2 regions of the Clostridium malenominatum genome follow, and region 2 is predicted to be linked to the other one. Evidence: predicted binding sites of a transcription regulator. Region 2 holds the regulator's gene; the other holds the start of a gene.

Region 1 (8,090 bases), 290 kb from region 2:
TTCTTTAGATGCTATTTTATCCACTCAATACGGAGTTTCTGTATTTTCTAAAAGGGCTGTAACCTCTGTAATGGATAGAAATCCGTTGATTGTTGATTATTATACTTCTATTTATGAAGTATGTGATATGGCTATGAATAGAGAGGAAAACAACATATATGACAAAGTGATTATAACTAAAGATGGATGCTATTATGGTATGGTTACTATTAAGAATTTACTGCAGCACACCACTTATTTAAAAACTAATTATTGTCGACAGTTAAATCCATTAACTGGTCTTCCAGGGAACTCATTAATTGAAGACTATCTAAATGATATTATTAACACTAAAGAAAATAACTGTGTTTTATATTTTGATTTAGATAATTTTAAAATATATAATGACATATACGGATTTGAACATGGTGATAAAGTTATTAAATTTACTTCAACTTTAATAGAAAACACCACACAAAACCTTTTTCCTTTAAGTAGCTTTATAGGACATATCGGTGGAGATGATTTTGTTGTTATTATTAAAGATTGCACTCATATACAATGCGAAGATTTATGTAACATCATAATACAAGAATTTGATATGGGTATAAAAGACTTTTTTAATAAAGAACATTTGAATATGGGCTATATTGAAGGTTTAAATAGAAAAGGAGTTTTAGAAAACTATAAATTAACCTCTATATCCATAGCAGGAATATGGGGAAAAACATATACTTATTCCTATATATATGATTTATCTAAAGATATTTCTGCCTTAAAAAGCAAATGCAAATTAGCTACATACAGCAGTTTTTTAATAAATGAAGTATAAAAAAGAAGGGCTCCTCCTATGAGAAGTCCTTCCTTATTTTTTAGTACATTCCGTCCATTCCCATTCCTGGTCCTGGCATAGCTGGGCTGTTCTTTTCTGGAATATCTACTACTGCGGCTTCTGTTGTTAAGAATGTAGCAGCAACGGATGCAGCATTTTGAAGTGCTGATCTTGTAACCTTAGTTGGGTCAACGATACCTGCTTTAATCATGTTAACATACTTTTCATTTAAAGCATCGTATCCTACTCCTGGTTCGCTAGCTCTTACTTTTTCAATTACAACTGAACCTTCTACTCCAGCGTTGTGAGCAATTTGTCTTACTGGCTCTTCTAGAGCTTTTCTTATTATGTTTATACCTACTTTTATGTCTGCAACATCTGAAGTTAATTTTTCAACTTCTTCGATTACACCGATGTAAGCTGTTCCACCACCTGGAACTATTCCTTCTTCAACAGCTGCTTTAGTAGCTGCTAGAGCGTCTTCTATTCTTAATTTTCTTTCCTTTAATTCAGTTTCTGTAGCAGCACCTACTTTTACAACTGCTACTCCACCTGCAAGCTTTGCAAGTCTTTCCATTAACTTTTCTTTATCAAATTCAGAAGTTGTTTCTTCTGCTTGAGCCTTTATTTGATTTACTCTATCTTTAATAGCTGCTTTATCGCCTTTACCATTAACAATAGTAGTAGTTTCTTTAGTTACCTTAACAGATTCTGCTGAACCTAACATTTCCAATGTAACTTCTTTTAAATCTCTTCCTAATTCTTCAGTGATAACTACTCCACCAGTTAGAACTGCTATGTCTTCAAGCATTTCTTTTCTTCTATCACCAAATCCTGGAGCTTTAACAGCAACACAAGTAAAGGTTCCTCTTAATTTATTTACAACTAAAGTAGCTAGAGCTTCCCCTTCAACATCTTCAGCTATAATTAAAAGTTTCTTTCCTTGTTGAACTATTTGTTCTAAAACTGGAAGTAAATCTTGTATGTTTGATATTTTCTTATCTGTTATTAATATATATGGAGAATCTAAATTAGCTTCCATTTTTTCTCCGTCTGTTGACATGTATGGACTTACATATCCTCTATCAAACTGCATACCTTCAACAACGTCTAATTCTGTTCCAAAGCTTCTTGATTCTTCAATAGTTATAACACCTTCGTTACCTACTTTTTCCATAGCATCAGCTATTAACTTACCGATTTCTTCATCTCCAGCAGAAATTGCAGCAACTCTTGCTATGTCTTCTTTTCCATCTACTTGTCTTGAAATCTTTTTAATTTCTTCAACAGCTTTATCTACAGCGATTTGTATTCCTTTTCTAATAAGCATTGGATTAGCTCCTGCTGTAACATTCTTTAAGCCTTCTCTAATTATTGCTTGAGCAAGTAATGTAGCTGTAGTAGTTCCATCCCCTGCTACATCATTTGTTTTGGTAGCAACTTCTTTAACTAATTGAGCTCCCATATTTTCGTAAGTATCTTCAAGTTCAATTTCTCTTGCTATAGTAACACCATCATTTGTTATTAGTGGTGTACCGAATTTTTTATCTAAAACAACATTTCTTCCCTTTGGTCCAAGTGTGATTTTTACTGTGTCAGCTAATTTATCCACACCTCTTTGCATGGATCTTCTTGCTTCTTCACCAAGTAATATGCTTTTTGCCATTTACAAAACCTCCTTAAATACTAATTTAGCTTATTCTAAAACAGCTAGGATATCATCCTGTTTTAAAATGGAATACTCTACTCCGTCAACTTTAACTTCAGTTCCAGCATACTTAGAAAATAACACTCTGTCTCCTGCTTTAAGTTCCATTTTAACTTCTTTACCGTTTACCATTCCTCCTGGTCCAACGGCAACTACTTCAGCCTCTTGTGGCTTTTCCTTAGCACTTCCTGGAAGTACTATTCCGCTTTTTGTAGTTTCCTCAACTTCAATTCTTTTAATAACAACTCTGTCACCAAGTGGTCTAATTCTCATTTAAACCCCTCCTTAATGTTTTTTATATTAATTAAATTAGAAACTTTATTGTTAGCACTCAACAACCTTGAGTGCTAATACAATATAATAATAAATAATAGACTTTATAATAGCAACCTTCACTAGCTACGCTATTCCCTATTATATCACCATTATGGCAAAATATTCATATATATCTTTGTTTTTTGTTATATTTCTGAACTTTCCTTCACTTTCCTTTTTTCACTTAAAAAACTCAGTATTTACATCTTCTTATAAAGCTCTATAATTAAAATAGAACATTTTATAATCCAAGTTTAAAGGAGTACATATTATGAGTAAAAGTTTCAGTAAAATATTTTTTTCTATTTTCATTTCCATCTTCTTCATAACTTCCTCTGTTAAATTAACGGTTATGTTTAAGCCTCTTTATTATTTTAGTATTAGCCATTTAAAAATAGTAGAAACTTCTGGCTTTCCTTTAGATAATATCAAGAAAGATTATAATTATTTAATAAACTATATTTCCTCTCACAGTAAAAGTGAGTTTAAAATTCCAAACCTTCCTTCCTCTAGAGAGGGTGCCGTTCACTTTGAAGAGGTAAAGAATATATTTATAAAATTAGATTACTTATTAATAATAAGCGGATTGCTTTCATTAATAGCTATATATTTTTCCATAAAGAATAGAATTTATACTCCTTTTAAATATTCCAGTATTATTTTAATAAGCATACCAATAATTTTGCTTATTACCTTTTTTATTAACTTTGACAAGGTTTTTGTTATTTTCCATAAGATATTTTTTAGAAATGACTACTGGATATTTGATATAGTAAAAGATCCTGTTATTACAATGCTTCCACAAGATTTCTTTATGTACTGCGGTATTTTAATAAATTTATTTATAGTATTTTTTAGCTTTATTTGTAATCTAATATATATAAAGAACCAGGTTTAAATAATCTGGTTTTCATCTTTTTTCAATATATCTTTTATTATCCTCTCACTTTTTAACACTCCTAATAGGAAAAGTACCGTCATAGTCACTCCTATTATAATTAGCATAGTAGTATTCTTTGTGTATATTCTAGAACCAAAATAAGCGGAAATTACTATACCTGGAATTCTTCCGAAGGTAGAATACAGTGCAAAATTTTTAAAATTAATATTTGAAATGCCGCATATATAAGCTAAAGCATCCTTAGGTATCCCTGGTATTAAATAAAGTAAAAACACTATATAATTAACACTACCTAACTTAAGTATTTTATGAAAATGCTTAACCTGCTTTTTAGATATTATTTTATATACAAAAGGCTTACCATATTTTCTAGATATAAAATAGGAAGCCATTCCCCCTGCACATATACCAAGTAAAGATATTATACTACCATAAACCGTTCCATAAATATAGCCGCCTGCTATTTGTACCACCTCTCCTGGGATAAAAAAAACTATAACTTGAAAAAATTGCATAAAGAAAAACACTAAAACTCCGTACTCACCATAGGACATAATAATTTCCTTTAACTTGCTAGGGTTTTTAATTAAATAACGATATTAATAAAAATACTCATATCCTATAAATACAAAAAATATAAGTAGAATTCCTAAAACTATTTCTGATTTGTATTCTCTTAAATCAATTTTATCCATAGTACACCTCCGAAAAATTGCAAGCAATTTTTCAAATAATAAATAGCAAATAACAAAGAATAGATAATGTGAAGTTTCCCTAGGGAAATCAATTTCTCATTTGTCCTTTGTTATTTATTCTTTGTTATCTGTTTAAGTTTATTCCTTCAAATCTTTCTAAATACTCATTTTCAATTACGTCTTTTGCAGGAGATTCTTTAGTAAACTTTGATAGCTGTGCTTTAGCTTTTGTCATTGGAACCATTGTAGCAGGTCCTCCTACACATCCACCTTCACACATCATTCCTTCTATAAAGTTTCCTGATAATCTCCCTACTTTAGCCATAATCATAGTTCTTTTTATTTCATCTGGTCCATTCGCTCTTACTGGTTTAAATTCAATGTGGGTATCTAAATCTTTTGCATAGTTCTGTATAGCTGCCGTTACTCCACCACTTTGAGCAAATCCTCTTCCAAAGGATGAAGCATCTTTTATTTCTAGCTCTTCACATTCCTCTGGTGAAATTTTAAAAGCTCCCATAAGGGCTACAATTTCCTCAAAGGTCATAGCATAATCTACAGCATCTTTAACGCTAGGTCTTTTAACCTCATTTTTCTTAGCTGTACATGGTCCTACAAAAACTACTACAGCATCCTTATCCATTTTTTTAATCATTCTTCCTGTAGCAATCATAGGTGATACTGTATCAGAAACATTATCCATTAACTCTGGGAATTTCTTTTCAATATAACCAAAGAAACCCGGACAACAGGAGTTAGTCATAAACTTATCTCCCTTTTCTAATCTTTCTAACAGTTCATTGCCTTCATGGACAGCTACCACATCAGCTCCACAGGCTGCCTCTATCATATCTAAGAAACCTATTCTTCTAAAAGCTTCTTTTATTTGCCCAACCTTAACATTTAGTCCGAATTGACCTGTTATAGAAGGAGCTACCACTGCGTAAAGTTTCTTTTTCTCCATCAAATCACGAGTAACATCTACTATATAGCTTTTGTCCGATATAGCTCCAAAAGGACAAGCAGACATACAAGCTCCACAGTTTATACAATCCTCTTTAGCTATTTGAGCCTTATTATCCTCAGGATTCATTTGAAGAGCCCCTGTTGGGCACACTCTTCTACAAGGTCTCATAACTTCAGCTACAGCACTAAACGGACAAACTTCCTTGCACAAACCACATTCCTTACAGGTTTCATGATTTATATAAGCCCTTCCTCCTGCTGTTGTAATAGATCCTGCTGGACATACCTCTCTACATTTATGCTGTATGCATCCTCTACAAGCTTCTGTTACAACAAATCTATTAATTGGACACTTGTCACAGGCAGCATCTATTACATAAATAATTTGATCTTCATTTTCAACATTTACAAATTCTTCGGATATTTGTCCATTAGGCAAACATCCCATAGCAAGCTTTGCTCTCTCATAAACTATGGCTCTTTCTTTATAAACACAACATCTATATTCTGCTCTATCACTTTTTATAATATCAAAAGGAATCTTTTCAAGTTCTTCTTTAGTTAATCTATTTTCTAAAGTCATTTCTGCTACTTCTTTTAAAACTAAATATTTTAATTTTTTTAATTGAGTTTCAAAGATTATCATATGCCATACCCCCTAAATATATACGAATAAATTTGTTAAATTCTTATCATATACATTATAACAGAAACTCTTTAAAAAGTAATACAGTTTCAAAGTCTATTTAACTGCATAATTCCTCATTCTCTTTCAAAAACTTAAATTATCTTTAATTCCCATATAAATAGTATAGTTTTAGAACACCTTACTCCAATATATTATTTTCTCTTGCATAATAAAAAAGATATTGTTGAGCAAAACCTGATAATGGTCCAAATTTATCCCTACCAAAGTCTCTAATTTTCTTTAAGGAAACGTCTGGCGCAAGATAAAAGTGTTGCATAGCCCTCTTAACCCATACATCTACAGGAAAAGCTGAGTATTTACCCATAGAAAATAACATAATGCAATCCGCCACTTTAGGGCCTATTCCCATAAAATTTTGTAACTGCTTGTGACACTCATCATCAGTAGCACTCTTAATCTGTTCTATATCATATTCATTCCTATATATTTTATTTACAGTATCCACAATGTACTTTCCTCTAAATCCCACTCCACAAGGCTCTATATCTTCTTCCTGCACCTCTTTTAGTTTTTCTATAGTTGGAAAAGCGTAATAAGTTTTCCCCTTATATTCTAAAGGCTCTCCCCATGCTTTACTTATATTTTCTATAGCTCTTTTTATCATTGGAATTCTATTATTTGCTGATGTTATAAAAGATATGATTATCTCCAAAGGTTCTTGCTGTAATAGTCTAATCCCCTCTCCGAATATAACAGATTTCTCTAGCAGACTATCTTTTTTGAGAATATTTTTTATTTCTGAATAATCTCTATATAGGTCAAAATACTCTACCCAAATCTTTTGAAAATCTTCTTCAGTAGAATTATATATGTATATATCGCTATCCTTTTTCTCCACTTCAATAACCCTTCCAAAGGCCACTCCAATATAGCTGCCATTCTTTGTTTTATTCCACCTAAAGCATTGGCCACACTCAAAAATATGTGCTAGTTCAAAGTTTTCTATATCCTTTACTATAACAGTAGGAAAACCATCTATTACAGTTTCTTCTACATAGTTAAAATCCAATTTTATTACCCCCTTAAAAAATTACTAAATATTTTTTCAACTGACAAATTACATAGAACAAAGAACAAATAAGGATGAAATTACCTTTAGTAAGTTCTCACCAAATCTGTTCTCTATTCCTTATTATTTATTCTTTACTTTTAGATATTCATCTATACCTTTAGCAGCTTTTTTTCCTGCTTCCATAGCTAGAATAACCGTAGCTGCTCCTGTTACTGTGTCTCCTCCTGCAAATACTCCTTCTTTAGTTGTTTCTCCTGTTTCTTCATTCACCTCTAAACATCCCCATTTATTTACGTTCAATCCCTTTGTAGTGGAAGATATTAAAGGATTTGGTGAGGTTCCTAGAGCCATTATTACTGTATCCATTGCCATAACAAACTCAGAATCCCTAACCTCAACAGGTCTTCTTCTTCCTGATTTATCTGGTTCTCCTAGCTCCATTTTAATACACTTTATAGCTTTAACCCATCCATTTTCATCCCCCATTATTTCTATTGGGTTTGTAAGTAGGTCAAAGATAATTCCTTCTTCTTTTGCATGGTGAACTTCCTCTACTCTTGCTGGAAGTTCATCAATTGATCTTCTATAAATAACATGAACCTCTGCTCCTAGTCTTCTTGCAGTTCTTGCAGCATCCATAGCTACATTTCCACCGCCAACTACAGCTACTTTATCTCCCGTTCTAATTGGAGTATCATAGTCTTCCCTAAAGGCTTTCATTAAATTACTTCTAGTTAAAAATTCATTAGCAGAAAATACTCCATTTAAGTTTTCTCCGTCAATACCCATAAACTTAGGAAGTCCTGCTCCTGAACCTATAAATACCGCCGAAAAACCCTCTTCTTCTAAAAGTTCTTCTACCGTAAGGGTTTTACCTATTATAACGTCTGTCTCTATTTCTACTCCAAGCTTTCTTACATTGTCTATTTCATATTTAACCACAGTCTCCTTAGGCAATCTAAACTCTGGAATA
Region 2 (8,090 bases):
CTTAGTGTTTTTCATAGTACTACCTTTTGTAGCTAAAGCAAGCTCTAAAAGTGAAGGAATAAAGGAAAACTTTTTTTATGTACAAGTATTAAATAATACAATGCCATTAGTACAAGCTACAGTTTTTAATGAAGAGGATTTAGCGGAAAGCAGATTGTCTATTAAGGATAGTATTTTTCATTTCTTTAATTTAGATATTAAGAATCCTATATCCTTAATAAAAAGAGAGATAGCTTACATAACTCCAGAGGAAACGGGAGAAGAGGTGGGGGAAAACAAGGTAAATATCATATTCAACCCATTTAAGTTAAAGGATACAGATATATCTATTAATGACGATGATAATTTAGATATTCCAAATAAGAATGTAACGGTGCAAGAGCCAACTTTAAAAAAAACCTTAAACAAAGCAAAGCCTGAAATATTAATATATCATACTCATACCAGCGAAAGCTTTAAGCCTATAGGAAAAGACAGCTTGGATTTAACTAAAAATATTGCAGCTATAGGAGATTTATTAAAACGTGAACTTGAGGAAAATTATGGGATATCTGTAATACATGATAAAACTATTCACGACGCTACGGCATATATGCAAAGCTATGAAAGATCTGGAGCAACTTTGGATAAATATTTAAAACAATATGGTGATTTTAAGATGGTAATAGATTTGCATAGAGATGCAGTAGATAATAAAAAAGCTGTAACTACAAAAATGAACGGAGAAGAAGTAGCTAAAATTATGTTTGTTATGTCTAAGAAAAATCCCAATTATAAAAATAATTTAGCATTAGTAGAAAATTTAATAACTATATCAGATAAGTTATATCCTGGTTTTTCTAGGGGAATATTTTATTACAATACAGGTACTAGATATTTTAATCAAAATAAAAGTAAAAATGCAGTATTAATAGAAGTAGGAGCTCATACTAATACTTTAGATGAAGCTAAGAATTCAGCAAAATATTTAGCTAGAATAATTGCGGAACGGATTAATGGCAAAAAATGAATAAAATCATACATAAAGGACACCCTTATAATAGATATTTATTCCATTATTAAGGGGTGTTTTTTATTGAGAAAAAGTAAGTATGTAGTAATAATAGGTTTATCCTTAAGTATAATATTCTATGGTATTTTAAAGGTTAGTAGCACTTTACCTACCTTTGTAAAGAATAAATCAAATTTTAAAGTTTATTTTACTGAAAGGCCCTTTGATTTAACCTTTGAAACTAAGAATTATATTATATTTTTAAATGAAAAAGCAATAAATAATATTCAAAATAGTATAGGGGATGTATTTAACCATATAATGCAGTGGTCACAAGACAAGCTTGAAGAAAGTGTAGATGCCGTAGAAAGCAAGGGAGTAGAGGTAATTAGGAGATTTAAAAGGTATTGACATTTCCCCTTCGATTTATGCTATAATTTAGTTTGTACTATTTTACGATGGAGGTATAGTTAATGCAGAGCAAGAGACAAAAATATATAAGAAATTTTTCTATTATAGCACATATTGATCATGGCAAATCAACACTTGCAGATAGATTACTAGAAACAACAGGAACTCTTAAAGAAAGAGAAATGGAACAGCAAATATTAGATTCCATGGATTTAGAAAGAGAAAGAGGAATTACAATTAAGTCTAAGGCGGCTAGGCTAATTTATAAAAGAAAAGATGGAGAAGAGTATACATTAAATCTTATAGATACCCCAGGACACGTAGACTTTAATTATGAAGTTTCAAGAAGTCTTGCTGCCTGTGAAGGAGCAATACTAGTTGTAGATTCAACTCAAGGAATTCAAGCCCAAACCCTTGCAAACTGTTACCTTGCATTAGATAATGACTTGGAAATAGTACCTGTAATAAATAAAATTGATCTTCCTAGTGCTAGACCAGATGAAATAAAAAAGGAAATTGAAGACATTATAGGTATAGATGCATCATATGCACCAATGATTTCAGCAAAAACAGGATTAAATATAGAGGATGTTTTAGAGGCTGTTGTAGAACATGTCCCAGCACCAGAGGGTGATGAAGATGGACCATTAAAAGCTTTAATATTTGATTCATACTACGATACATACAGAGGAGTAGTTTGTCATATAAGAGTAAAGGAAGGAACAGTAAAGGCCGGTACAAAAATTAAATTAATGGCCACAGGAAAAGTTTACGAAGCTACAGAAGTGGGGGTATTTGTACCACAATACATGAAAGTAGATGAACTTAGAGCAGGAGATGTTGGATATTTAACTGCATCTATAAAAAATGTAAGAGATGCTCGTGTGGGAGATACTGTTACAGAGGCAAATAGACCAGCGGAGACATCACTTGAAGGATATAGACCAGCAGTTCCAATGGTGTTTAGTGGTATTTATCCAGTAGATGGAGCAAAGTATGAAGAGTTGAAAGAAACTCTTGAAAAGCTTCAGATAAATGACGCAGCCTTATCCTTTGAACCAGAAACTTCCCTTGCGTTAGGTTTTGGTTTTAGATGTGGATTTTTAGGACTATTACACATGGATGTAATTCAAGAAAGAATAGAAAGAGAATTTAATTTAGATATTATAACAACAGCGCCATCAGTTATATATAAAATAACTAAAACTGATGGAGAATATTTAGAAATTACTAATCCTACAAACCTTCCTGAGCCTACAGAAATAGCTGAGATGGAAGAACCAGTAGTAAAGGTAGGAATAATTACTCCTTCAGACTATGTGGGCCCAATAATGGATTTAGCTCAAAATAGAAGAGGAACTTTTAAAGACATGCAATACTTGGATACGGCTAGAGTATCTTTAAATTATGAAATTCCTTTAAATGAAATAATATATGACTTTTTTGACGTGTTAAAATCAAGAAGTAGGGGATATGCATCTCTAGACTATGATTTAATTGGCTATAAAACCACAGAATTAGTTAAGTTAGATATACTTTTAAATGGGGATGTAGTGGATGCTTTATCTATGATAGTTCCTAAAGAAAGAGCCTATGCGAGAGGTAGGTTCATGGCAGAAAAACTTAAGGAAATTATCCCAAGACAAATGTTTGAAATACCAATACAGGCAGCTGTAGGAGCAAAAGTAATAGCTAGAGAAACTGTAAAAGCTCTAAGAAAAGACGTTTTAGCTAAATGTTATGGTGGAGATATTTCAAGAAAGAAGAAGCTTTTAGAGAAACAAAAAGAAGGAAAGAAGAGAATGAGACAAGTAGGTACTGTTGAAATACCACAAGAAGCATTTATGGCAGTACTTAAAACGGAAGACTAATATAAAAAAGAAGAGTTAGCACTCTTCTTTTTTATAGTTTTTTAGATTTTATACGAGGTGTTTTATGAAAAAAGTTGCTTTATACATACACATTCCTTTCTGTAAACAAAAATGCTTATATTGCGATTTCCCATCCTATGGAGGAATGGATAATTTAATGGATGAATATACTAGAGCATTAGTAAAAGAAATTGGAACTATTCCTAAAGATGTTATTATAGGAAGTATTTTTATTGGCGGCGGAACCCCATCTTATTTAAAAATAGAAAATTTAAAGATTTTAAAAAAGGGCATACTAGGTTTAAATAGGGATAAAGACATGGAATTTACGGTAGAAGTAAATCCAGGGACTATTGACGAAGAAAAAATAAAAGAATTTAAAGATATGGGCGTAAATAGAGTTAGTATTGGTCTTCAAGCTTGGCAACAGGACTTATTAAAAAAAATTGGGAGAATTCATAGTTTAGAAGAATTTTTAAAAACCTATAACATGTTTAGGTCCCAGGGATTTAATAATATTAATGTTGATGTAATGTTTGGATTACCAAATCAAACTAAGGAGCAATGGGTAGAAACCTTAGAAAAAGTAGTGGAGTTAAATCCAGAACATCTATCCTGCTACAGTTTAATTATTGAAGAAGGTACTCCTTTTTATAATCTATATAAAGAAGGAAAATTAACTTTACCCAGTGAAGAGGTAGAAAGAGAGATGTATTCTTACTGCATAAAATTTTTAGAGGAAAAGGGATATAATCATTATGAAATATCAAACTTTACAAAACCTACTAAAGAATGTCAACATAACTTAGTTTACTGGAACTTGGAGGATTATATAGGATGTGGAGCGGGAGCACACTCTTATATTAATGGATTAAGATATAGACATGCAGAAGACCTTTCAGAATACATAAAAGCTTTAAAGGACGGAAAGAATATCAATTTAGATATGCATGAAAATTTATTAAAAGACGAAATGGAAGAGTTTATGTTCATGGGATTAAGAAAAAGAGAAGGAATAAGCATAAGAAAATTTGAAGATAGGTTTAATATAGATATAAATAAAGTTTATGGTGAAATATTAAAAAAATATTTACAATTAGGCCTGCTTGTTGAGAAAAATGGATATATTTCCTTGTCTATTAAAGGATTAGAGGTATCTAACGGCGTGATGTGCGAGTTTATATTATAGTAATTTAAATAGAAAACAAAAGTAATATAGAGATTTATTAAGAAAAACCTATGAATTTATTGAATAATTAGATATTAGGAGAAATAGTCAATATATTAATTAATATTTGCAGTTGACAAATGAGAGAGAGAATGATATTTTTTAATCATAGCAGTTAGCACTCAGTGAAGTTGAGTGCTAATAAAGTGGAACTTGATTCAGATGGAGTTGTAACTCTAACTGAATCTTAGTTATGGGATAAATCGAGGTGATAAGATGGAAATGGATGAAAGAAAAATTAGAATACTTCAGGCTATTATAAATGATTACATCGATACAGCTGAGCCTGTTGGGTCCAGGACCATAGCTAAAAAGTATGATTTAGGTGTTAGCTCTGCAACTATAAGAAATGAAATGGCAGATTTAGAGGAAATGGGTTATTTAGAACAACTTCATAGTTCATCAGGGAGAAAACCTTCTGATAAAGGGTATAGGCTCTATGTTGATAAACTAATGAGAGTTCAAAGCTTATCTCAATTAGAAGTGAATGCAATTAAAGCTCATATGATAAGTTCAGCTATTTATGAAATGGATAGGATTATAAAAGAAGCTACTACCATTCTTGCAGAACTAACAGGACTTACGTCAATAGTTAAATCACCTTCAGTAAAAAAGAGTTCAATAAGAGCTATACAATTAATTAATATAGACGGAACCAGTATATTATCTGTTATAATAACAGATTCTGGGATTATAAAAAATAATATAATTCGTCTTAAAAAAGCTGTTAATGTGGAAACTTTGGTTAAACTAAGCAATGTATTAAATGCAAGGCTTATAAATTTGACCGTAGAAGAAATTAATTTAGAGGTTATAAATAACCTTAAAAATGACTTAAAGGGATATGATGACATTTTTAATGCAATAATACCTGCTCTTTATGAGGGTTTAAATAATATAGATGCATCTGAAATATATATGGAGGGAACTACAAATATATTTAATTTCCCAGAATTTAATGATATTCAAAAGGCAAAAAGTTTTTTATCCTTAGTAGACAATAAAGATAAGATTAAAATTCTTATAAATAATAGTGACAATATAGCAATAAAGATAGGGGAAGAAAACTTTTTAGAAGATGCAAAGGATTGTACTGTAATATCGGCAGTGTACAAATTAGGAAGTAGGCCCCTTGGAACTATAGGTGTTATTGGACCTACAAGAATGCCTTATTCAAAGGTTATATCTATTTTAGGTGGAATAGTCAAAGAGATTAATAAGGCTATAAATGACAAATGATTTAGATTGGAGGAAGGGTTAATGGAGAGGGATGAAAGTTTAAAGGAGGAAACTCCAATTGAGGCAGAGGTAAAGGAAGATGAGGAATTTGAAAATATTTCTTTAGAAGAGGATGAGATTACTTTGCTTCAAAATGAAAATCTAAAGTTAAATAATGAGATAGAGGCTCTAAAGGAAAGATTGCTTAGAACAACAGCTGAATATGAAAATTATAGAAAAAGAACAGCAAAAGAAAAAGAAGGAATATATTCTGATGCTTGTGAAGATGTTTTAAAGGAAATGCTTCCTGTTTTAGATAATTTAGAAAGAGCAATGTCTGTTGAAGGTGAATTAGAAGACCTTAAAAAAGGGATCGATATGACCTTAAAACAGTTTAAAGATTCTTTTAATAAATTAGGAATAGAGGAAATATCTACAGAAAACGGATTCGATCCAAAATTACATGAAGCCGTAATGCATGTGCAAGATGAAAGTTTTGGACCAAATCAGGTAGTTGAAATATTCTTAAAGGGATATAAAAGAGGAGATAAAGTTATTAGATATTCAATGGTAAAAGTAGCTAACTAATTAAATAAAATTGAAGTTAACCATAAGGAGGTAATTTATAATGGCAAAAGTAATAGGTATTGATTTAGGTACCACAAACTCATGTGTATCAGTTATGGAAGGTGGAGAACCAGTTGTAATTACAAACTCTGAAGGAGCTAGAACAACACCATCAGTTGTATCCTTCCAAGCAAATGGAGAAAGACTTGTAGGTCAAGTTGCAAAAAGACAGGCAATAACAAATCCTGATAAAACAATAATGTCAATAAAAAGAGAGATGGGAACAAACCATCAAGTAAATATAGATGGAAAAGGCTTTTCACCACAGGAAATATCAGCAATGATACTTCAAAAACTTAAGGCTGACGCAGAAAGCTATCTTGGAGAAACTATAACTCAAGCAGTTATTACAGTTCCAGCATATTTTAATGATAGCCAAAGACAGGCTACAAAAGATGCTGGTAAGATAGCTGGTCTTGAAGTTTTAAGAATAATTAATGAACCAACAGCAGCATCTCTAGCTTATGGTTTAGATAAGAATCATGAAAATCACAAGATATTTGTTTATGACTTAGGTGGAGGTACTTTTGACGTATCAATACTTGAACTAGGAGACGGAGTATTTGAAGTTAAATCCACAAATGGTAATACAAAGCTAGGTGGAGATGACTTTGACCAAAGAATAATAGATTATATAGCAAGTACTTTTAAATCTGACACTGGTATAGATTTAAAAAATGATAAGATGGCTTTACAAAGATTAAAAGAAGCTGCTGAAAAGGCTAAAATTGAACTATCTTCATCGATGCAAACTAGTATTAATTTACCATTTATAACAGCAGATGCAACAGGACCAAAACATATAGATATAAACTTAAGTAGAGCTAAATTCAATGAATTAACTCATGACTTAGTTGAAGCTACAATTGAGCCAATGAAAAAAGCTTTAAAAGACGCAGGTCTTTCAATAAATGAAATAGACAAGGTTGTTTTAGTTGGTGGTTCCACAAGAATTCCAGCGGTTCAAGAAGCAGTTAAAAACTTTACAGGAAAAGATCCATCAAAGGGAGTTAATCCAGATGAATGTGTTGCTATGGGTGCAGCTATTCAAGCAGGAGTATTAACAGGAGACGTTAAAGACGTATTACTTCTTGATGTAAGCCCATTAACTCTTGGTATTGAAACTTTAGGAGGAGTTGCTACTGCATTAATTCCAAGAAATACAACTATTCCTACAAGAAAGAGTCAAGTGTTCTCCACAGCGGCAGATGGTCAGACTTCCGTTGAAATTCACGTAGTTCAAGGGGAAAGACCAATGGCTGGAGATAATAAGACATTAGGAAGATTTACTTTATCAGGAATAGCACCAGCTCCAAGAGGAATTCCACAGATAGAAGTAACTTTTGATATAGATGCTAATGGTATAGTAAATGTTTCTGCAAAGGATAAAGGAACAGGAAAAGAAGCTAACATTACAATCACAGCATCAACTAACCTTTCTGATGATGAAATCGAAAAGGCTGTAAATGAAGCTAAAAAATTCGAAGAACAAGATAAGAAGAGAAAAGAATCTATCGAAATAAAGAATAACGCGGATCAAGCTGTATACCAAACAGAAAAAACTTTAAAGGATTTAGGAGATAAGGTATCAGCTGAGGATAAAGCCACTATAGAAGAAAAAATGAAAGCAGTAAATGCAGTAAAAGATGGAGAAGATTTAGAAGCTATAAAGAAAGCTACTGAAGAATTAACTCAAGCTTTCTATGCGGTATCATCTAAGATGTACGAAGCTGCAGGCGGAGCG

Evidence for each region. The regulator HrcA, encoded in region 2, represses chaperone genes, less so after heat shock. The targets are predictions, from matches to a motif close to TGTTAGCACTCNNNNNNNNNGAGTGCTAACA.
Region 1: a site for HrcA is predicted at 2,842-2,872, ahead of groES (co-chaperone GroES). Genes of this name have one in related genera too.

What each region holds. Positions count from the first base shown of each region.
Region 1 covers NZ_BAAACF010000001.1:340,986-349,075, reverse strand. The annotation lists gene ABDZ69_RS01770 (GGDEF domain-containing protein) at 1-811, shown strand, start outside; gene groL (chaperonin GroEL) at 852-2,477, opposite strand; gene groES (co-chaperone GroES) at 2,508-2,792, opposite strand; gene ABDZ69_RS01755 (TIGR01906 family membrane protein) at 3,106-3,732, shown strand; gene ABDZ69_RS01750 (TVP38/TMEM64 family protein) at 3,729-4,250, opposite strand; gene ABDZ69_RS01745 (4Fe-4S dicluster domain-containing protein) at 4,555-6,042, opposite strand; gene ABDZ69_RS01740 (DNA-3-methyladenine glycosylase family protein) at 6,224-7,114, opposite strand; gene gltA (NADPH-dependent glutamate synthase) at 7,238-8,090, opposite strand, start outside.
Region 2 covers NZ_BAAACF010000001.1:627,732-635,821, forward strand. The annotation lists gene ABDZ69_RS03125 (stage II sporulation protein P) at 1-1,009, shown strand, start outside; gene ABDZ69_RS03130 (hypothetical protein) at 1,076-1,402, shown strand; gene lepA (translation elongation factor 4) at 1,465-3,273, shown strand; gene hemW (radical SAM family heme chaperone HemW) at 3,338-4,462, shown strand; gene hrcA (heat-inducible transcriptional repressor HrcA) at 4,724-5,740, shown strand; gene grpE (nucleotide exchange factor GrpE) at 5,762-6,307, shown strand; gene dnaK (molecular chaperone DnaK) at 6,348-8,090, shown strand, end outside.